Linked DNA regions of Rhodospirillum rubrum ATCC 11170. The protein of the gene in region 1 interacts with the protein of each later gene in a pairwise test. Links are inferred from orthologs where the notes say so. Each region holds a gene or a part of one and is shown in the gene's direction. Other genes may lie near its edges.

What was found.
Region 2: the proteins of RRU_RS01300 (region 1) and ileS interact in binary tests that used the Escherichia coli proteins (3 or more experiments, as listed by UniProt). The link is inferred for Rhodospirillum rubrum ATCC 11170 from one-to-one orthologs.

What each region holds. Positions count from the first base shown.
Region 1 is NC_007643.1:304,858-310,500, reverse strand. What follows is about bases 1,384-4,199. They hold RRU_RS01300 (substrate-binding domain-containing protein), read left to right. Parts: upstream 1,384-2,197; coding sequence 2,198-3,202; downstream 3,203-4,199. Other genes in these bases: RRU_RS01290 (Ppx/GppA phosphatase family protein), read left to right, coding at 3,853-4,199; RRU_RS01305 (ABC transporter permease), read left to right, coding at 1,384-2,141. Also shown: RRU_RS01310 (sugar ABC transporter ATP-binding protein), read left to right, coding at 1-1,050; more of RRU_RS01305, read left to right, coding at 1,110-1,383; more of RRU_RS01290, read left to right, coding at 4,200-5,052; RRU_RS01285 (RlmE family RNA methyltransferase), read left to right, coding at 5,049-5,643. UniProt on the Escherichia coli protein: Part of the ABC transporter complex RbsABC involved in ribose import. Binds ribose. Also serves as the primary chemoreceptor for chemotaxis.
Region 2 is NC_007643.1:3,408,022-3,424,539, forward strand. The notes cover bases 7,461-10,797. They hold ileS (isoleucine--tRNA ligase), read left to right. Parts: upstream 7,461-7,774; coding sequence 7,775-10,597; downstream 10,598-10,797. Other genes in these bases: RRU_RS15315 (bifunctional riboflavin kinase/FAD synthetase), read left to right, coding at 7,461-7,609; lspA (signal peptidase II), read left to right, coding at 10,602-10,797. In the rest of the region: ppdK (pyruvate, phosphate dikinase), read left to right, coding at 1-286; RRU_RS20235 (IS630 family transposase), read left to right, coding at 320-1,102; RRU_RS15285 (MFS transporter), read left to right, coding at 1,454-2,974; RRU_RS15295 (hypothetical protein), read left to right, coding at 3,306-4,103; RRU_RS15300 (MDR family oxidoreductase), read left to right, coding at 4,191-5,174; RRU_RS15305 (hypothetical protein), read right to left, coding at 5,240-5,617; RRU_RS15310 (MaoC family dehydratase), read left to right, coding at 6,088-6,522; more of RRU_RS15315, read left to right, coding at 6,656-7,460; more of lspA, read left to right, coding at 10,798-11,084; RRU_RS15330 (DUF3035 domain-containing protein), read left to right, coding at 11,149-11,706; RRU_RS15335 (alanyl-tRNA editing protein), read left to right, coding at 11,740-12,384; cobF (precorrin-6A synthase (deacetylating)), read left to right, coding at 12,413-13,186; RRU_RS15345 (multidrug effflux MFS transporter), read right to left, coding at 13,183-14,415; RRU_RS15350 (M16 family metallopeptidase), read left to right, coding at 14,627-16,006; RRU_RS15355 (M16 family metallopeptidase), read left to right, coding at 16,012-16,518. UniProt on the Escherichia coli protein: Catalyzes the attachment of isoleucine to tRNA(Ile). As IleRS can inadvertently accommodate and process structurally similar amino acids such as valine, to avoid such errors it has two additional distinct tRNA(Ile)-dependent editing activities.

The sequences.
Region 1 (5,643 bases):
GCCTCGCAGCAGTTGATCGAGATCGCCAAGGCTTTATCGCGGCGCGATGCCGATATCCTCATCTTCGACGAACCGACCTCGGCCATCGGCGAGAAGGACACCCTGCGCCTGTTCGAGGTGCTGCGCGATCTGGCGGCGGCGGGCAAGGGCATCATCTATGTCACCCACCGTCTGGCCGAGGTCTTCACCATCGCCGACAGCTATACGGTGTTCAAGGACGGGGCGCGGATCGAAACCGGCCGGGTCGCCGACATCACCCGCGAAAAGCTGATCGAATCGATGATCGGCGGCGCCATCGAAGGCGAATACGTCAAAGAGAACGTGCCCAGCGACCGGCCTTTGCTCGATGTGCGCGGCCTCAGCCGGGCGCCGTGGTTCGATCGGGTGAGTTTCACCCTGCATGCCGGCGAGATCCTCGGCATCTATGGTCTGGTCGGCTCGGGCCGCAGCCAGCTTCTTGATACCATCTACGGCCTTTATCCCGCCGATGCGGGAACGGTGTGGGTGGAGGGGCGCGAGATCCGCCCGGGACGGGTGCGCGCGGCCCTGGGCGCGGGGATCTCCTATGTCACCGAGGACCGCAAGCATAGCGGTCTGGTGCTCTGCGCTTCGGTCGGCGACAATCTTTCGCTGTCGCAACTGCCCCATATCCAGCGCTTCGGCTTCATCCGCACCGCCCTGGAACGGGCGGGCATCGACGATTCGATCGCCAAGATGCGGATCAAAACGCCGGGGCCCGAGCAGATCGTGCGCAACCTCAGCGGCGGCAATCAGCAAAAGGTCGTCTTCGGCCGCTGCACCTCGATCGGCCCCAAGGTTCTGCTGCTTGATGAACCGACGCGCGGCGTCGATGTCGGCGCCAAAAAGGAAATCTACCGCTTCGTCTCCGATTTCACCAAAGCCGGCGGCGCGGTTCTGATGGTGTCTTCGGAACTCGACGAGATCACCGGCATGAGCGATCGCATCATCGTCATCAAAAAGGGCGCCCATGTCGCCGAATTCCCCCGGGAAGAGACGACGCAGAAGGCCCTGATGATGGCCGCCGTCTAAAGAAGGCTCCGCCCCTCCCCGCCACCCTTCCAAACAATAATAAGAACACGAAAAACCAAATGGGACACCCCTTGATGCACATCACCCAGCCGGCCGCCAAGGCCCCGATCTCCTTGCGAAAGTACGGAATCGTCTTCGCATTTCTCGGGCTCTGCGTGTTGGTCAGCGCGCTCTGCCAGCTCAAGGTGGTCCAGGGCGCCTGGCCCGAGAACACCTTCCTGACCGTCAATAATCTGATGCTGATCTTGCATCAGATATCGGTGAACGGCGTCCTTGCCGTCGGCATGACCTTCGTCGTCATCTCGGCCGGCATCGATTTGTCGGTGGGCTCGGTCCTGGCCTTTTCCGGGATGATGGCCGCCTCGATGGCCACCCGCTCGGTCGGGGTGACGCCATGGAGCGACACCTATCCGGTGATCTTCCCGATCATCGCCGCCCTGGGCGTCGGCGCGCTGTGCGGCGGCTTAAGCGGCTGGATCATCGCCCGTTTCCGCATCCAGGCCTTCATCGCCACCCTGGGCATGCTGCTGGCGGCGCGCGGCTTCACCATGTCGGTCACCGGCGGCAATCCGATTTCGGGCCTAAGCCCGGATTTCCGCTGGTTCGGCACGGGCAAGCTGTTCGAGGTGATCCCGGTGCCGGTGGTCATCCTCGCCCTGGTCTTCCTTCTGGCCTGGGTGATCCTCAATAAAACGGTCTTTGGCCGCTACGTCTATGCCGTTGGCGGCAACGAGAAGAGCGCGCGCACCTCGGGCATCAACACCGGGGCGATCCTCATCTGGGTCTATGTGGTCGCCGGCTTCCTGGCCGGCGTGGCCGGGGTGATCCTGACCGCCAAGACCGGGTCGGCCCAGACCAGCGCCGGCAGTTCCTATGAACTTGACGCCATCGCCGCCGTGGTCATCGGCGGCGCCAGCCTGGCCGGCGGCGTCGGCCGGCTGACGGGTACGTTTTTCGGGGCCCTGATCATCGGCGTGATGAACAACGGCCTCGATATCCTGGGGGTCCAGAGCTTCTACCAGCTCATCATCAAAGGCGGACTGATCGTTGTCGCCGTGATCCTCGACCCCTCAAGAAAACAGGCTGGTTGAAACCGGCCGTCCTTCCCGTGACGCCTATCACCAAAACCGATAACGAGGATTGGTCCATGAAGAAGCTTCTTCTTACCGCCTGCGCCGCCGCCGCCCTGCTCTCGGCCTCGGCCGCGATGGCCGCCGACGCCCCCAAGGCGCGCATCGCCGTGCTGATGTATGGCAATAAGGCCGAATTCGTCCAGTTGATGGAGCGCTATGGCAAGGAGCATCCCGCCGTGAAGGCCGGGATCGCCGAGGTGACGTTCTATGACGGACGCTATGACGCCGCCGTCCAGAACGATCAGGCGCAGATGGCGATCAACACCAAGCAGGACGCCATCGTCGTCAACCCGATGGACTATGAAGCCAACATCGATATCGCCACCAACGCCAAGATGGCCGGGATCCCGGTGGTGGTGACCAACGCCCGCCTCAACACCGACGAGATGACCGCCGAAGTGGTCTCCGACGACGTGCTCGGCGGCTATCTGGAAGCCAAGGACGTGCTGACCAAGCTTGGCTGCAAGGGCAACGTCGTGATCATCGAGGGGCCGAAGGGCGGCTCGGGCGAGATCCAGCGTGGTCAGGGCAACGAAAAGGCCCTGGCCGAATGCCCGGCCGGCGCGGTGAAGGTGCTCGAGCGCAAGACCGCCAATTGGTCGCGCGCCGAGGCCCTTGATCTGATGCAGAACTGGCTGAGCAAGCACCCGGGCAAGATCAACGGCGTCATCGGCCAGAACGATGAAATGGCGCTCGGCGCCATCGAGGCGATCAAGGCCGCCGACCTCAACGTCAAGGATTTCGCCATCGCCGGCATCGACGGCGTGACCGATGCCCTGCACGCGGTCAAGGCCGGCGAGATGACCTCGATCCTTCAGGACGCCCGTGGCCAGATCCAGGGCAGCATCGACGTCGCCCTGCGCGCCGTGAAGGGCCCCGACTACAAGCCGATGTCGCCGATCTGGGAACAGTACAAGGCCGACCTCGCCTGGGCCGATGGCCAGTCCAAGCGCTATGACATCCCCTGGACCGTGGTGACCACGGCCAATGTCGACGAGCTGCTGAAAGACCGCAATTAAGGTCTTCCGCCAAGACTGACTAAAAAACGCCCCCGTTCGCCGATCCGCGAGCGGGGGCGTTTTCGTTGGAGCGATCCGGCCGCCCGTCGCCCGCGCCGCGGCATAGCGCACGGGGGGGCCTCTTCCAGGGCGCGGCGGATGGCGATGGCCTCGGCCAGGGCCGACAGCGGGATGCGGGTTGAAAACCCACGATAAGCCGCAGGGCGCCGGCGGGGTCAATTTACCCCCCGGGCCGGCACAGAAACGGAGTGAACGCTTGGGAAGGGCCGCATAATCAAAGGAGTTGTCAGAGCGATGCCTGACAACTCCTTTGAAAGGCTGGCTGGGGGACCTGGATTCGAACCAGGACTAACGGAGTCAGAGTCCGTGGGTCTACCGTTAACCTATCCCCCACCAGGGATGCGCGGCGCAATATGTCCGCGAGGGCGCTGTATCTACCACGGGTCTTTCGGACTGGCTACTGAAAAATGCGCTCTTTTTCCATTTCCTGAACACCAGTTAAGACAATTATCCAAAGGGGCTTTGCCGAGCGTGATCGGGTCGCCTAAACTGAGAGTCCAGCGAGCCGGGCGAGTTCCTTTCATGCGGCGGGGTTTTGTCCCCGCCCACCAGAAGCCTCCGCCCCTTTAGCCCCACCCCAAGGAGCCGGAGTGACCCAGATCATCGGGTTCCCTGAAGAGATGCGCGACAAGGCCTCGGATGGTGGCGGCGGTAACGCGCTGTCCGCCCCCTTTGGCCTGCCGACGCGGGAGGCCGAGGATGGCCGGACCTATGGGGCGCTCGACCTTGGCACCAACAACTGCCGGCTCTTGATCGCCCGCCGCCAGCGCGACGGGTTCAAGGTGATCGATTCCTTTTCAAGGATCACCCGCCTGGGCGAAGGATTGGGCGCGCGCGGGCGCTTCGCCCCGGCCGCCATCGACCGCACCCTGGCCGCCCTGACGGTTTGCGCGAGCCGCATGGAACGCCACGGCGTCAGCCTGTCGCGCTGCGTGGCCACGGCGGCGTGCCGCCTTGCCCGCGATACCACGCCTTTCCTTGAGCGGGTGCGCGCCGAAACCGGTCTGGCGGTCGAAGTGATCAGCGCCGACGAGGAGGCCCGCCTCGCCCTGGCCGGCTGCGCGCCGCTGCTTGAGTCGCGCGGGGTGCCGACCCTGTTGTTCGATATCGGCGGCGGCAGTACCGAACTGACCCTGGTCGAGGTCGAGAATACGCCGGCCGGGCCGATGCCCGGGGCGGTGCGGGCGATGGAAAGCCTGCCGCTCGGCGTCGTCACCATGGCCGAGGCGGTGGGCGGCGGCCATCTGTCGGCCCGCCTGCATGCCGATATCGTCACCCATGTCCGCGAACGCCTGCGCCCCTTCGATATCACCCATGGCATCTCCGACCGGGCGGCGCGCGGCGATCTGTCGTTGCTTGGCACCAGCGGCACCGTCACCACCGTCGGCGCCGTCGCCCTTGGGCTGACCCGCTATGACCGGGCCCGGGTCGACGGCTTGACCCTGCCGATCCACGCCGTCAAGGAAGTGGGCGCCCGCCTGCTGGATATGACCCCGCAGGCGCGGGCCGCCCACCCTTGTATCGGCCGCGACCGCGCCGATCTTGTTCTGGCGGGCTGCGCCATCCTGGAGGCCATCTTGTCCACTTGGCCGGTTCCGCGCGTGCGGGTCGCCGATCGCGGCATCCGCGAGGGGCTGCTGATGACCCTGATGGGCGCGCGGGGCCCCGGTGATTTCACCGAGGTCCGCGATAGCGACGATCCGCCGCTGGCCGATGATAAAATCCTGCCGCCGCTGGCCGACGACCTGCCGCAGCCGCCCCCTTCCCCCGAGTCTGGAGTCACCCCATGAGTTCCGCCGAAGGCCCCAAGTCGGGGGGCGGGTCCAAAGGATCCAAATCCGAAGCCAGTTCCCGCGTTCGCGGCTCGGCCCCCACCGGATCGCGTGACCTGTTCGTTCGCGTCCGCACCGCCAAGGGCCGCAAGGCCTCGTCGACCCGCTGGCTGCAGCGCCAGTTGAACGACCCCTATGTGCTTGAAGCCAAGCGCCAGGGATTGCGCTCGCGCGCCGCTTTCAAGCTGATCGAGCTTGACGAGCGCTTCACCCTACTCAAGCCCGGCATGCGCGTCGTCGATCTTGGCGCGGCGCCGGGCGGCTGGACGCAGATCGCCGTTGAACGCACCCGCTCGCTCCACCCCAATGGCGGAAAAGTCGTTGGCATGGATATCCTTGAATGGGAGGGCGTGGCCGGGGCCACCTGCCTGACCCATGATTTCATGGATGACGCCGCCCCCCTGATGCTCAAGGGCGCCATGGACGGCGCGGTCGATCTGGTGCTGTCGGACATGGCCGCCCCGACCACCGGCCACCGCCAAACCGACCACCTGCGGGTCATGGGCTTGGCCGAGGCGGCGTGGTATTTCGCCGAAGAGGTTCTCGCCC
Region 2 (16,518 bases), 3.1 Mb from region 1 along the record:
AACCTACCGGGTCAAGGGCATCTACGAGCGCGATCCCTTCGCCAGCCTGGATGTCGAGGGCGTGGGCGAATTGGTCAAGATCGCCGCCGAACGCGGCCGGGCGACCCGCCCCGGCCTGAAGCTGGGCATCTGCGGCGAACATGGCGGCGATCCGCAGTCCATCGCCTTCTGCCAGTCGGTCGGCCTGGATTACGTCTCGTGCTCGCCCTACCGGGTGCCGATCGCCCGGCTGGCCGCCGCCCAAGCCGCCCTGCGCAGCGTCGTCAAGCAACCCGCGATGGTGTAAGCCAGACCTTTCGCCACCGACCGTGATCGCCGAATGGCTCACCAGCGTCCTGACGCCCGCCTCTGTCGAGGCGCGGCGTTTGGGCGTGGTGGCCGAGGCGGTGGCGGTGCGCGCCCGGGCCCGCCGTCAGGCCAAGGCCTGGGCCCCCCACCTCGCCGCCTGTCACCAAACCATCCTTGCCGCCTGCCAAACCGTCGCCACCCACGGCAGTGTCGCCGTGCTCGGGGCGGGCTGGTTGCTGGAAGTGCCCTTCGACGCCCTGACCCGCCGCTTCGACCGGGTGATGCTGATCGACGCCGTGGTTCCACGCGCCGTGCGCGCCCGCGCCGCCCGCGCCGGCGGGATCGCCCGCTTCGGGGGTGGGCTCCCCGTGGACAGCGCCTTGAGGGTAAAGCGCCCTTTGGTCACTGGAATACATCGACCTTCATCGCCGCTCTACGCCATGACAGTATTGAAGCCCCATGGTTGATCAATGGTCCGATCAATGGCGAACGGTTCCGAGTTTATGTTGAGGATGTTTTGGTTCCAACCCTGAAGCCAGGTGATATCGTTGTTATGGATAACCTGGGAAGTCACAAGAGCAAAGCGGTTCGACAAGCGATTCGATCTGCCGGCGCCAAGTTATTTTTTCTTCCGAAATATTCTCCTGACTTCAATCCTATTGAGCAATTCTTCTCAAAATTGAAGCACCGACTACGAGAAGCTGCCAAGAGGACCTGTGATGAGGTCTGTGACGAAATCGCCAGAATCCTGGAGGACGTCTCAACGGGAGAATGTCAGAACTATCTCTCTAATTCCGGGTATGGACGAACTTAATCTCAACACGCCCTAGGCGGCGCATGTTGTAGACAATTGCCGGGCGACATCGACGGCATGGTGCACCCGTCCGACCTGTCCTGGGACAAGTCGAGCGAGACCTGGGCGGCATCCTGAGTGCAGCCATGCGCCGCGCACAGGAAGAAAAGTAATCCTTCGCTGTCCGCCGTTACGGAAAGGGCGCATTCGGGCATTCTTTCTTTTTGTGCTTGCCGCACCCCATACAGAGGAAATTTTATTCTAAATAGGGGAAATGTGTTTGCGCGTATAAAATGGTTAATTAAACTTAGACTCGCAACGGACAAAATTCCGCGGAACAAATTTTGACATTCACAAGGGTGAATTTCCGCCATGCTTCATTCCACGTCGTCCAGGAATCAGGTCGCCCTGTCGGCTGTCTGCCTGTCTGCCTTGATGTTCGGATTGGAGATATCAAGCGTCCCGACCATCCTGCCGACGCTGGAACAGCTTTTTTCGGCTGATTTCCGGCAACTGCAGTGGGTGATGAACGCCTACACCACCGCCATGACCGCCTGTCTGATGGCCATGGGGGCCTTGGCCGACCGCTTTGGCCGCAAGCGGGTCTTTCTGGCGGGACAGGTTGTGTTCGGCGTCGCGTCGCTGGCTTGCGGGCTGGCCGACAGCCCATCGATGCTGATCGGCGCCCGCGCGCTTCAGGGCGCGGCGGCGGCGGCGTTGCTCACCTGTCAGATCGCGGTGTTGTCCCAGCAATTCCGCGACGGACGGGAACGAGCGCTTGCTTTCGGCTGGTGGGGGGTGACCTTCGGCGTCGGCCTGGGATTCGGGCCGTTGATCGGCGGGCTGACGGCGGTGGTTCTGGGATGGGAATGGGTGTTCCTGGTCCATGTGATCCTGGCGGCGGTCGCGGTGATCCTGATCCAGGTGGGGGTCGAGGAAAGCACCGATCCGCACGCCCTGCGCCTTGACGTCGCGGGGATGGTGACATTGTCGCTGGCCGTATTCTGCCTGGTCTATCTGATCACGCGCGGGCGTATGCCGGGGCCCGGAGACATCTCCGGGCTAGCGCTTGCCGCACTGGGCGTGGCCTGTTTCAGCGCGTTCGTGGTGGTCGAAACGCGGGTGGCCCGGCCGATGTTCGACTTCACCGCTTTCCGCACCACGAATTTCTCGGGCGCGCTGCTGGCGTCAGCGGGCATGAACTTCAGCTTCTGGCCGTTCATCATCTACCTGCCGGTCTATTTCCAGGGCGTCCTGGGTCTGGACAGCCTGGACGCCGGGCTGTGCCTGCTGGCCTATACCTTGCCGCCGCTGCTGGCGCCGCCGATTGCCGAGCGGTTATTGCTGCATTTCGGACCACAGGTGGTCATTCCCCTGGGGCTGGTGATCATCGGGTGCGGTTTCGTCCTGATGCGGGCGGCGGCCCTTGGGGGAGATGCAAGCTGGGTGGACATGCTGCCCGGCTGCATCCTTGCCGGAAGCGGCCTGGGGCTGGCCAACACCACGGCGACCAACACCGCCTCGGCCGCCCTGCCGCCGGAACGGGCCGGCATGGCCTCGGGCATGAACATGAGCGCCAGCATGATCGCCCTGGCGATCAACATCGCCCTAATGGGTTTCATCCTGCTGCAAGGAACCCAGGCAGGGCTGGAACGGCTGTTGCCCGCCGCGACCGGGGACGAGTTGTCACTGCTGGCGGAAAGCGTCGCCGCCGGGGGGGAGGCGGTGGCGGCCGGGGCCGGCCTGCCGATCGCGCTTGTCCGCCAGTCCCTGGTTCACGGCTTCGACTGGGTGATGTTGTACGGTGCGGGCGGCGTCTGGCTGTTCGCGGCGATCTGCAAGCTGGTCTTCGGTTCAGCAAAACGGAGCGGTCCGGCACCATGCGACAGGTAACGGCCCAGGGGGCTGGCGGCAAGCCTGCCCTGAAAGGGGCACCTTATGCGGCCCCCTGGCGAGAGGATCGCGCGGGGGCGGCTTTCTTATCCCGGTTGTGGTCCAGCACCCGGCCCAGGTGGATCTCGAATCCGTACTCTGAAGCTTGGCATCTGCGGCGAACATGGCGGCGATCCGCAGTCGATCAGCTTCTGCCAGTCGGTCGGCCTGGATTACGTTTCGTGCTCCCCCTACCGGGTGCCGATCGCCCGACTGGCCGCCGCCCAGGCCGCCCTGCGCAGCGCCGTCAAACAGCCCGCGCCGGTTTAAGCCAGACCTCTGGCGACCAACCGTGATCGCCGAATGGCTCACCAGCGTCCTGACGCCCGCCTCTTTTGAGGCGCGGCGTTTGGGCGTGGTGGCCGAGGTGGTGGCGGTGCGCGCCCGGGCCCGCCGTCAGGCCAAGGCCTGGGCCCCCCATCTTGCCGCCTGTCACCAAACCATCCTTACCGCCTGCCAAACCGTCGCCAACCCCGGCAGCGTCGCCGTGCTCGGGGCGGGTTGGTTGCTGGACGTGCCCTTCGACGCCCTGACCCGCCGCTTCGACCAAGTGCTGCTGATCGATGCCGTGGTTCCGCGCGCCGTGCGCGCCCGGGCTGGTCATGCCGGCGCCCTCTGGCAAGCCCACGACCTGGGCGGCGTGCTGGCGACCTTAGCGGCGCAAAAGGGCGGAGCGCGCGGGCAAGCGCCCGATGTTCCAAGGCCGGCCCCCTTTCCCGAAGCCGTTCTTGCGGCCGATCTGGTGATCTCGGCCAATCTGCTCAGTCAATTGGCCATGGCGCCTAGGCTTTGGCTTGATCGCCACGGCGCCGATCTTGATACCCAAGACCGCCTGTCGCGCGCCCTGATCGAGGCCCATCTCGAAGCCCTTGGCCGCTGCCGGGGCCGGGTTTGCCTGATCAGCGATTTCGAACGCGAGGAACGCGGCGCCCCCGGCGGCCCCCAGCGCTTCGATCTGCTGTTTGGCGCCCGCCCGCGCATCGATGGCCAAAGATGGCTGTGGGACCTCGCCCCGCGCGGCGAAGCCGAAAACGGCCTTTCGGTGCGCCACAAGGTGATGGGCGGCCTGCTGGCAAGCCCCACCCCTTAGATCAAAAATTCCGCCAAAAAAGCCGGGCGTTTTGTACAGTTTGGTCTAATCACGTTCGTCGTATCCCCCATGCGCAAGGACAGACCGATGATCAAAGCCGTGCTGATCGAAAAGACCGAGGCGGGCCACCATGCCGCGCTGACCGAACTGGCCGACGACGCCCTGCCCGAAGGCGATGTCACCGTGGCGGTGTCTTATTCGACGCTGAACTACAAGGACGCCCTGGCGATCACCGGCAAGGGTCCGGTGGTCCGCCAGTTCCCGATGGTGCCGGGCATCGATTTCGCCGGTTTCGTCGAAACCAGCCGCCATCCGGACTTCAAGGCCGGCGACAGCGTGGTGCTCAACGGCTGGGGGGTTGGGGAAAGCCATTGGGGCGGGCTGGCGCAAAAGGCCCGGGTGAACGGCGATTGGCTGATCCCGCTGCAGGCCCCCTTCACCGCCGCCCAGGCCATGGCCATCGGCACGGCGGGTTATACCGCCATGCTTTGCGTGCTCGCCCTGGAACGCCAGGGCGTCACCGCCGATCAGGGCGAGATCCTGGTTACCGGCGCGGCCGGCGGCGTCGGTAGCGTCGCCGTGGCGGTGCTGGCCAAGCTGGGCTACCGGGTTGTCGCCTCGACCGGGCGGGCCGCCGAAGCCCCCTATCTGCGTTCGCTGGGCGCGAGCGAGATCATCGACCGCGCGACGCTGTCGGCCCCGGGCAAGCCCTTGGCGCGCGAACGCTGGGCCGGCGCCATCGACACCGTGGGAAGTCATACCCTGGCCAATGTCTGCGCCGCCCTGCGCTATGGCGCCACGGTGGCCGCCTGCGGGCTGGCCCAGGGCATGGATCTGCCGCTGACCGTCGCCCCCTTCATCCTGCGCGGCGTCACCCTGGCCGGCGTCGACAGCGTTTACCGGCCGATCGCCCAGCGCCGGGAAGCCTGGGCCCGCCTCGCCCGCGACCTCGATATCGATAAGCTCGCAGCGATCACCGGCACCATCCCTTTGTCCGAGGTGGTGCCGGCGGCGAGCCGCATGCTGGCCGGTCAGGTGCGCGGCCGGCTGGTCGTCGACGTCAACGCCTAGGCTCTTGAGAGGGCAGCAAATCGTCGTCGCACTCTGGTTCAGAGTGCGCGGGACTTGCTAACCCGTCACCAGCTTAGGGACCGCCTCAGCCCCTCGACGGCGCCATCGGCACCGGCGGTGGGCGAGGCGCCCTTGGCATAGCCGCGCTGGCGCATGCACGACGCCAGGGCGCCCTGGAAGATCCGCCGGGCGTCATAGGCGGTCATCTGGGCCATCGGATCGGACGACGAGCCGATGTCGCTGACATCCTCGCCATGGATGGCGCCGGATTTGCGCATCGCCTCGTCGTCGGCCAGGGCCCGGCAGGCCCGATAATCCGCCCGCGTCCGCGCCCCGTCGCTTCCGGCCTTATGCCATTGCGGCTCGGACGACCCGCAGCCGCCAAGGCTGAGCAGGACAAGGGCGGCGAGAAGGGCCCGGGGGCCGTGGTTGCAAAGCGACATAGCGGGGTCTTTCTTCAGGAAGGGCTGGCGGGTTAGGCCGATCGCCGCGATCAGCGCCGAGCGGCACCCTGGGGCGCTCCCGCGTTTCCCGATCGACGGACACGACACCCCGTCATGACGCCCCCATCCGCGCCAAAAATCTACCCCATCGTCCATGTCGATCGTCTGGCATCGATCATCGGCGCCGGGGGGTGCTGTGCGACAGGGGTTTTACGGGGAAAGCCGCGCCTGAAACCACCATAGGCGCGGCCCCCATCAAACATCGATACTCTCCGGGTGGTCGTCTTCCCGCCCCCCGGCGACCTGCCCGCCCTCGCTCGGCGCAAGCTTTGTCCGGCCGAGCCCGCACCCTGGCTCCCTCGCCCCAATCTGGCCGAGAACACGCCCCCCCTTGCAGCCCTTCCCTGTCCGATCCCCGCCGCGCCTGCTACACTGCCTGCGCGCCCCACCAAAGGAAGAGGGAGACCAAGATGAGCGCCGACGACCTGATCCTCCATTATTTTGAAGACATCAAGGAAGGGCAGAGTGCCAGCCTCGCCAAGACCATCAGCGAGTCAGACATCTATCTGTTCGCCGGCCTGTCGATGGACACCAATCCCGCCCATGTCAACGAGGACTACGCCCAGACCACGGTTTTCAAAACCCGCATCGCCCACGGCATGCTGTCGGCGGGCTTCATTTCGGCCGTGCTGGGCACCCGCCTGCCCGGGCCGGGCGCCATCTATGTCAACCAATCGCTGAAGTTCAAGGCACCGGTGCGCATCGGCGACACGGTCACCGCCACCGTCACCGTCACCGGGCTGGTTCCCGAAAAGAAATTCGTCACCTTCCGCACCACCTGCACGGTGGCCGGCAAGGTGGTGATCGAGGGCGAGGCGACGGTGATGGTTCCCGCGCGCGGCTAAGCCCCCGGCCGACTTTTCGCGCCCCGGCGGGTCCTTGTCGCGACCCGCCGGGTCTTCCCCGCTGTTGCGCGCGCGGCCGCTTTCGCCTACCTCTACCCTCCGCTCTTTTCCCTGACGGTCGGTCGATCCTCTCATGCGTATCCTTCGCCATCCCTACGAGCTACCCGCCTCCCTGCTCGGGGGCTCGCTGGCCTTGGGCAATTTCGACGGCGTCCACCGTGGCCATCAGCGGGTCATCGGCTCGGCCCGGGCCATCGCCGCCCAGCAGGGCCTGCCCCTTGGCGTCATGACCTTCGCCCCCCATCCACGGCGCTTCTTCCAGCCCGACCTGCCGCCCTTCACCCTGACCTCCTTCCGCCTGAAGGCCCATCTGATCAGCGAGGAAGGCGCCGATTTCCTTTATGTCCAGGCCTTCGACGAGGCGCTGTCCAAGGGCTCGGCCGAATGGTTCGTCACCGAGGTGCTGGTCAAGGGCCTGCATGTCGCCCATGTCGTCGTCGGCCAGGATTACGCCTTTGGCCACCGCCGCCAGGGCACGGTCAGCCTGTTGCAGAAGATGGCGCTTGATCTCGGCTTTGGCGTCACCGCCGTCGCCCCGGTCAAGGACGAGGGCGGCGCCATCTATTCCTCGACCCGGGTGCGCGCCTGCCTGCAAGAGGGCGACGTCACCACCGCGGCGCAAATTCTGGGCCATCCCTGGGAGGTCGAAGGCCGGGTCGAGCATGGCGACAAGCGCGGACGGACCATCGGCTTCCCCACCGCCAACCTGAAGCTTGGCGACTATCAGCGGCCGCGCGCCGGCGTCTATGCGGTCACCGCCGGGCTTGATGACGGCGCCCAGACCCGCTTTCGCCCAGGCGTGGCCAACTTCGGCCGCCGCCCGACGTTTGATAACGGCGACGCCCTGCTTGAAGTCCATTTGTTCGATGTCAGCCCTGATCTCTACGGCCGCCACCTGCGGGTGCGCTTCCACGACTTCCTGCGCCCCGAACAGACCTTCCCGGGCCTTGAGGCCCTGAAGGCCCAGATCGGCCAGGACGCCGCCCAAGCCCGCGCCCTGTTCGGACTCCCCCCCGCCGCCCCTTAACTAAGGCGCCAACTAAGGCGGGATTTTCCGATGAATCGGTTGAAGGCGGGCCGCTTTGTCGGGTATCCATGGCGGTTCGCGCCGTCCTTGGGGCCCAGCACCCCGCCTGGAACCACAGCGCCCCGCCTTTTCCGGCGCCGCTTCCCGTGATCCGAGACCTCCGCCATGACAGCCGATTACAAGTCCACCGTCTTCCTGCCCACCACCGATTTCCCGATGAAGGCCGGTCTGGCCGAAAAGGAACCGGGCATTCTCGCCCGGTGGGAGAAGCTGGACATTTACGCCCGGCTGCGCGAGCGCTCCAAGGGACGCGAGCAGTTCGTGCTGCACGATGGCCCCCCTTACGCCAATGGCCACCTGCATAATGGCCATGCGCTGAACAAGATCCTCAAGGACGTCATCACCCGGTCGCAGCAGATGCTGGGCAAGGACGCCAATTACGTTCCGGGCTGGGACTGCCACGGCCTGCCGATCGAATGGAAGATCGAAGAGCGCTACCGCGCCCAGGGTCGGCGCAAGGACGAAATCGACGTGATCGAGTTCCGCCGCGAATGCCGCCAGTTCGCCGAGGAATGGATCGCCATCCAGCGCGAGGAATTCAAGCGCTTAGGGATCACCGGCGACTGGAAGCGGCCCTATACGACGATGGCCTTCGCCGCCGAGGCGCAGATCGTGCGCGAGTTGGGCAAGTTCCTGATGGCGGGCGACCTGTATAAGGGCGCCAAGCCGGTGCTGTGGTCGGTGGTCGAAAAGACCGCCTTGGCCGACGCCGAGGTCGAATATCAAGACCATACCTCGACCACCATCTGGATCCGCTTCCCGGTGATCCGCACGCCGGTGACCGCCCTGGAGGGCGCCTCGGTGGTGATCTGGACGACGACGCCCTGGACCATGCCCGGCAACCGGGCGGTCGCCTATGGCCCCGGCATGGATTACGTGGTCTTCCGCGTCACCGCCACCGCCGAGGGCTCTCTGGCCCGCGCCGGCGAGCGCATCGCCGTCTGCGCCGATCTGCTTGATGATGTGCTCAAGCAGGCCAAGATCACCGAGATCGAGGAAATCGCCCACGTCAAGGGCGCCGACCTCGCCGGCACCGTCTGCCGCCATCCCTGGGCCGGCAAGGGCTATGACTTCGAAGTGCCGCTGCTGTCGGGGCTGTTCGTCACCACCGAACAGGGCACCGGCTTCGTCCATATGGCCCCGGGCCATGGCGAGGACGACTATTTCCTGTGCCTGGCCAATGGCATCGCCCCGCCCGACACCGTCGATGGCGATGGGCTTTACATGGATCACGTGCCCGGCTTCGCCGGCAAGCATGTGTTCAAGGTCGCCCCCGATATCGTCGCGGCGATGATCGATGCCGGCGCCCTGCTCGCCCAGGGCAGCCTGACCCACAGCTATCCCCATTCCTGGCGCTCCAAGGCGCCCTTGATCTTCCGCAACACGCCGCAGTGGTTCATCTCGATGGAGAAGAACGGCCTGCGCGACAAGGCCCTGGCCGCCATCGACGAGACCCGCTGGGTGCCGCCGCAAGGGCGCAACCGCATCCGGGCGATGATCGAAAGCCGGCCCGACTGGTGCGTGTCGCGCCAGCGCTCCTGGGGCGTGCCGATCGCCATCTTCGTTGACAAGCGCGATGGCCTGCCGCTGCGCGACGCCGCCGTCACCGAACGCATCGCCCAGGCTTTCGGAGCCGAAGGCGCCGACGCCTGGTTCACCGGCGATCCCCGGCGCTTCCTGGGCGCCGAGCATGATCCCGAAAACTTCGAGCCGGTGCGCGACATCGTCGAGGTGTGGTTTGACAGCGGATCAACCCACGCCTTCGTGCTTGAAGCCCGCGACGATCTGAAATGGCCGGCCGATCTGTATCTGGAAGGCTCGGACCAGCATCGCGGCTGGTTCCATACCTCGTTGCTTGAAAGCTGCGGCACGCGCGGCCGCGCCCCCTATGACGCGGTGCTGACCCACGGCTTCCTGCTCGACGAAAAGGGCGACAAGCTTTCCAAGTCCAAGGGCAACGCCGAAAGCCCGCAAAAGGTCGTCTCCAGCGTCGGCGCCGATATCATGCGCTTGTGGGTGGTGTCGTCCGATTACACCGGCGATATCCGCTTTGGGCCGGAAATCCTCAAGCAGACCACCGATACCTATCGCCGCCTGCGCAACACGCTGCGCTTCCTGCTTGGCGCCCTGGCCGGCTTCGACAAGGCCGAGCGCATCGACGACATCGCCGCCATGCCCGAGTTGGAGCGCTGGGTGCTTCACCGCTTGAGCGAGATCGACGTCAAGGTACGCGGCTGCTGCGATGCCTTCAGCTTCCACGAGATGTTCCAGGAGTTGCACGGCTTCTGCGCCGTCGACCTGTCGGCGTTCTATCTCGATATCCGCAAGGACGCCCTTTATTGCGACGGCGCCGGATCGCTGCGCCGGCGGGCCTGCCGCACGGTGATCGACACTGTCTTTGATTGTCTGGTCAAATGGCTGGCGCCCTTCGTGTGTTTCACCGCCGAGGAGGCTTGGCTCACCCGCTTCCCCAGCGAGGACGACAGCGTCCATTTCCAAAGCTTCCCGACGGTTCCAGGCGACTGGCGCGACGACGCCCTGGCCGAGCGCTGGACCAAGGTCCGCCGCCTGCGCCGGGTGATCACCGGCGCCCTGGAAGTGGCGCGCGCCAATAAGACCATCGGCGCCAGCCTGCAGGCCGCCCCGGTCGTCCATGCCCCGGCCGAATTGCTCAACGCCTGCGCCGGCCTTGATATGGCCGAGATTTCCATCACCTCGGACATCACCCTGACCGACAGCGCCGATCAGCCCATCCCCGAAGGCGCCTATACCCTGGACGAGGTCGCCGGCGTCGGCGTGGTCGTCGCCCTGGCCGAGGGCGAGAAATGCCAGCGGTGCTGGGAGATCCTGCCCGATGTCGGCACCCACGCCCACGAGGGCCTGTGCGGGCGCTGCGACGAGGTCGTTTCCTCGCTGACGGCGGGCTGAGCCCATGGCCCCGGCCCTGTCGCTCGCCGCCCTGGTCATCGCCCTGGATCAGGCCACCAAATGGGCGATCCTGACCTGGGTGATGGACCCGCCCCGGGTCATCGATGTCACCGGATTTTTCAATCTGGTGCTGGTGTGGAATCGCGGCATCAGCTTCGGGGTGATGAACAACCACGGCGAATGGAATGCCGCGATCTTGTCGGCGCTGGCCCTGGTCATCGCCGGCAGCCTGACTTGGTGGCTGCGGCGGGCGGAAACCCGCTGGCAGCGGCTGGCCCTGCCGCTGATCATCGGCGGCGCCATCGGCAATGTCATCGACCGGCTGATCCACGGGGCGGTGGTCGATTTCGTCGATCTCAGCATCGCCGGATATCATTGGCCGGCCTTCAATGTCGCCGATGCGGCGATCACCGTCGGTGCTATTCTCCTGCTGATCGATACGCTGGTCCATCGCCCGCCGGTGGGCACGGATAAGGCCGGGGGTTGAGCCCGGTCATCAAGGCGAGTAACAAGAACCCGTCCTTTCTCGGAATCAGGCAAGCAGGTCCGTCATGAACCCCTTCGCACGCACTCTTGTGGCCGCCGCCCTTCTGGCGCCGCTCGCCCTTTCCGGCTGTTCCAACGCCAAGAAAAGCCTTGGCCTCGACCGCCAGCCCCCCGATGAGTTCAAGGTGGTGACCCGGGCGCCGCTGGCCATGCCGCCCGATTTCAACCTGCGCCCGCCCCAGCCCGGCATCGCCCGCCCGCAGGAGGTCACCCCCCGCGACTCGGCCCGCGCCGCCCTGACCGGCGTTGAGACGCCGATGGTGGCCGGCGGGCTGTCAAACGGCGAACAGGTGCTGCTGGCCAAGGCCGGCGCCGACCGGGCCATTCCCGATATCCGCACCGTGGTCAACCGCGAAACCTCGGCGCTCAGCGCCGAAGAACGCACCTTCACCGATCGTTTGGTGTTCTGGCGCGCCCCCGAGGAAGATCCCGGCAGCACCGTGGACCCCGAGGCCGAAAACCGTCGCCTGCGCGAGAACCAGTCGCTGGGCAAGCCGGTGACCGACGGCCGCACCCCGACCATCGAACGGCGCGAGAAGGGGTTCTTGGAAGGGATTTTCTAAACCCGGCTCCCCCTCCGGATCCAAGGGACCGCGATGACCCATAAACTGTTCTGGGACGACCCCTATCGCCAAACCCTCGACACCCGCGTCACCCGGGTGGCGGGGCCCGAGGTCATGGTCGGCGAAACCATCCTCTATGCCTTTTCAGGCGGCCAGGAAAGCGATCACGGCACGATCGGCGGCCGCCCCGTGTTGGGCGCGCGCAAGGATGGCCTGACCATCCTCTACGACCTGGGCCCCGATCACGGCCTAAGCCCGGGCGACCCGGTCGGTCTGGTTCTCGACTGGTCGCGCCGCTACCGGCTGATGCGCCTGCATTTCGCCGCCGAGATCATTCTGGAACTGGTGATGCGCGATTTCGGCCCCCTGGAAAAGACCGGCGCCCATATCGCCCCCGACAAGGCGCGGATCGACTTCACCTGGGAGGGCTCGATCGCCCCGATCTTTCCCAGCCTGCTCGAATCGAGCGGGGCGGTGATCGCCCGCGACCTGCCGATCATCACCGCCTTTTCCGACGAGGCCAGCCAGCGCCGCTATTGGGAAATCGAGGGCTTCGCCCGCGTGCCCTGCGGCGGCACCCACCCCCGGCGAACCGGGGAAATCGGCCCGCTCGCCCTCAAACGCAAGAACATCGGCAAGGGCCGCGAGCGCATCGAAGTGCTGCTGGCTGGGGATTAGCCGCCGGCCAAAAGGAGACGCTTGCGCCATGCGTCACGTTTCGATCATCGGCATCGGCCCGGGCGATCCCGACTGCCTGACCTTGCGGGCGGCGCGACGGATCGCCGAGGTCGATGTCTTCTTTTTTCTCGACAAGGTGGGGCGGGGCAAGGACGAGTTGCTGGCCCTGCGCCGCACCATTCTTGACCGCCACGCCACCCCCGGCCGCTACCGCGTCGTCACCGTTCCCAGCCCGGTTCGCGATACCAGCGCCTCCTACCGCGACGGGGTCGAAGACTGGTACGCCGAGCGGCTGGCGATCTTTCGCCGCCTGATCACCGATGAGTTGACCGAAGAGGGCCACGGCGCCTTTCTGGTCTGGGGCGATCCCGGACTTTATGACGGCACCTTGCAGATCCTCGCCCGCTTAAGCGGCGAAGAGGGCGCGTCCTTTGACTACGACGTCCTTCCCGGCATCACCGCCGTTCAGGCCCTGGCCGCCCGCCACCGCATCCCGCTCAACCGCATCGGCGAATCGATCGAGATCACCACCGGCCGCCGCCTGGAGACCGCCGATCCGGCGAGCCTGCACAACAGCGTGGTTCTGCTTGATGGCAATGCCACCTTCCAGCGCTTCACCCAAACCGATCTGGAGATCTATTGGGGGGCCTATCTCGGCACCCCCGACGAAATCCTGATCAGCGGCCCGCTGGCCGAAACCTCCGAGGCGATCCTCGCCCGCCGCGAGCGGGCGCGCCAAGCCAAGGGCTGGATCATGGACACCTATATCCTGCGCAAGCCCGAGGACGAGGCGAAAGGTTAGGCGGCGGCGCGACGGAACAGCCGGCCGCGCTCGGTGACCAGCACGCAGACCAGGGCGAGAATGCCAAAGCCGGCGAAGCCCATCATCAGCGGCCGGACGCTGTCGTCGAACTGCTGGCCGACCGCCCATCCCAGAAAGGCGCTGGCGGCGGTGGAGTAAAAGCCGACGAACGACGAGGCGGCCCCGGCGACCCGGCCCATCGGCTCCATCGCCATGGCGTTGAAATTCGGCCCGATCAGGCCGAAGCAAAAGAACTGGATGCCCAGGGCCGCCATGAACAGGGCAAGCGGCGGCTTGGCCGGGAAGCCGAAGGCCGCCGTCACCAGCCCGACGGCGACGAACCCCAGCAAGGCGGCATGGGACATCCGCCGCGAGCCGATCCGCGTCACGAAACGGGCGTTGATGATCGAGGCGGCGGCGATGGCCGAGGCGATGGCGCCAAAGAGGATCGGGAACAGCTCGACCTCGTGATAAACCTCGACGAAAACCTGCTGGGCGGTGCCGACATAGCCCATCAGACTGCCCATCATGAAGCCGAAGGCCACCGTATAGCCCACCGTCTGGCGGTTGCTGACGACGACACGCAGGGTTTCCAGCAGCCCGCCCAAGGACGGGGCGAGTTGGCGCTGGGGCCGGTGGGTTTCCCGCAGCCGGGTCAGGGTCCAGACCAGCACGATGAGATCGAAAACCATCATGAAGCCGAACAGCCAGTGCCAGGGGGCGAAGGCCATCACCGCGCTGCCCATGGTCGGCGCCAGGATCGGCACGATGATGAAGATCATCATCAACAGCGACATCACCCGGGCCATGCCACTGCCGGCATAGCGGTCGCGGACCACGGCCATGGTCATCACCCGGGGCGAGGCGCCGCCCAGTCCCTGGACCAGCCGGGCGGCGAGCAGGGTTTCGAAGCTGGGCGACACCATGGCGCCCAGGCAGCCCAGGCCATAGATCACCAGCCCGGCGATCAGCACCGGCTTGCGGCCGATGCGGTCCGACAGCGGCCCCCAGACCGGCTGGCCGACGGCGAACCCCAGCAGATAGGCGGTGATGACCAACTGGCGGTCATTGGCATCGGCCAAAAAGTAGTCCGACGAGATATCGGCCAGGGCAACCAGCATGACGTCGATCGACAACGCCGTCAGCGCCATCAGCATCGCCATCAAGCCGACGAACTCGGGAAATCCGATCTCGCGATGGCGATCGGTGGGCGGGGAAAGCTGGGGCATGGGGGATCCGGGGCAGGGTTTTCAAGGCGCGCCGGGGGACGCGGCAGGCCAAACATAGGCAACACGCTTCGCCGTTGAAAGCCCGCAGATCCAAAGAGCCGGGGAATGGGGGGGGGCGGCCGGCGGATCGCCGGCAGGCGGCCCCATTGTGGCCGTGATCGCGGTGTCCCATATCGGCGCCGTCGCGGCCGCAAGAAAGAGATTTTGACCGATGATCAAAAGACGCTTTGGTTTCCGGGGACCGGGCTCACGCCTGGGGGCCCTGATCGTGCTCGTGGTTCTGGGTCTGCCGGCCCTAGCCCGCGCCCAGGTCTTCAATCCCGAGACCTTCACCTTGCCAAACGGCATGGAGGTGGTGGTGATCCCCAACCACCGGGTGCCGGTGGTTCACCACATGGTGTGGTACAAGATCGGCGCCGCCGACGAGCCGGCGGGGAAATCCGGGCTTGCCCATTTGCTCGAACACTTGATGTTCAAGGGCACGCCGACCATTCCGCCGGGCGAATTCTCCAAGATCGTCGCCCGCAACGGCGGCCAGGACAACGCCTTCACCAGTTCCGACTTCACCGCCTATTTCCAGTCCATCGCCAAGGACCGCCTGCCGATGGTCATGGAGATGGAGGCCGATCGCATGGCCAATCTGCGGCTGAGCGAGGAGGACTTCCAGACCGAGCGCCAGGTGGTGCGCGAGGAACGGCGCTCGCGCACCGATAACGAACCGGGCGAACTGCTGTCCGAACGCATCGGTCAGGCGCTATGGGGCACCCACCCCTATAAGAACCCGATCATCGGCTGGGAACCCGAGCTGATGGCCCTGACCCGGGCCGACGCCCTGGCCTTCTATGACCGCTATTACGCGCCCAACAACGCCATCTTGGTGGTGGCGGGCGACATCACGGCGGCGGAATTGAAGCCCTTGGCCGAGCGCACCTATGGCGCCCTGCCCCGGCGCGACACGCCCCAGCGCGCCAGCTTGCGCGATCCCTTGCGCGCCCTGCCGCCGCCGGCCGAAACCGTCATCACCATGCATCACGCCCAGGTCGCCCAGCCGTCGTTCTCGCGGCGCTATGTGGCGCCCTCGGCCGCCTTCGATCCCCAGGGCATGGCCGACGCCCTGGAGGTTCTCGACGAGATCCTCGGCGGCGGCTCCAGCGGCCGGCTGTATAAGCATCTGGTCATCGAGCGCGGCATGGCCGTTTCGGCGGGCAGTTGGTATCGCGGCGAGGCCCTGGATTGGGGCAGCTTCGGCCTGTACGCCAGCCCGCGCGACGGGGTGGCGATGGCCGATCTGGTCGCCGCCGTCGATGCCGAAGTCGCCAGCCTGCTTGATCAGGGGGTGAAGGCCGACGAGGTCGATGACGCCAAGCGCCGCCTGACCGCCGGTCTGGTCTATGCCCGCGATTCGCTTTCCGAAGGCGCCCGGGCGCTGGGCGAGGCCCTGACCACCGGCAGTTCCGTGGCCCAGGTCGAATCCTGGCCCGAGCGTATCAAGGCCGTCACCCCCGAACAGGTGAGCGCCGCCGCCCGCGCCGTGCTTGGCCGGCGCGACCGTTCGGTGACCGGCTTCCTTCTTCCCGAGCCGCGGAGTTGATCGCGATGAAGCGCCTGCTGTTTGCCCTTGTTCTGCTCGTCGCGCCCTGGGGGGCCTTCTCCGCCCAGGCCACGCCGGTTCAGACCGTCACCACCCCCTCGGGCGTCACCGCCTATCTGCTAGCTGATCCGACCCTGCCCATCGTCTCGCTCAGCTTCATTCTTCCCGGCGGCGCGGTCAGCGACCCCGCCGATCGCCGGGGACTGGCGACGCTCGCCTCGGGCCTGCTTGACGAGGGGGCCGGGCCCTATGACTCGCAAGCCTTCCGTGCCCGCCTGGAGGATCAGGCGATCGAGCTGCGCTTCGACGCCGGGCGCGACAGCTTTTCGGGTTCGTTGAAGACCACTACCGCCACCCTTGAGGACGCCTTCGCGCTGCTGCGTCTGGCCCTTCACGAACCGCGTTTCGACGCCGAGCCGGTTGACCGCATCCGCGCCCAGGTGATGACCGCCGTCCGCATGGGCGAGGCCGATCCGCAGACCCTGGCGAGCAAGGCGTTGTTCGCCGCCGTC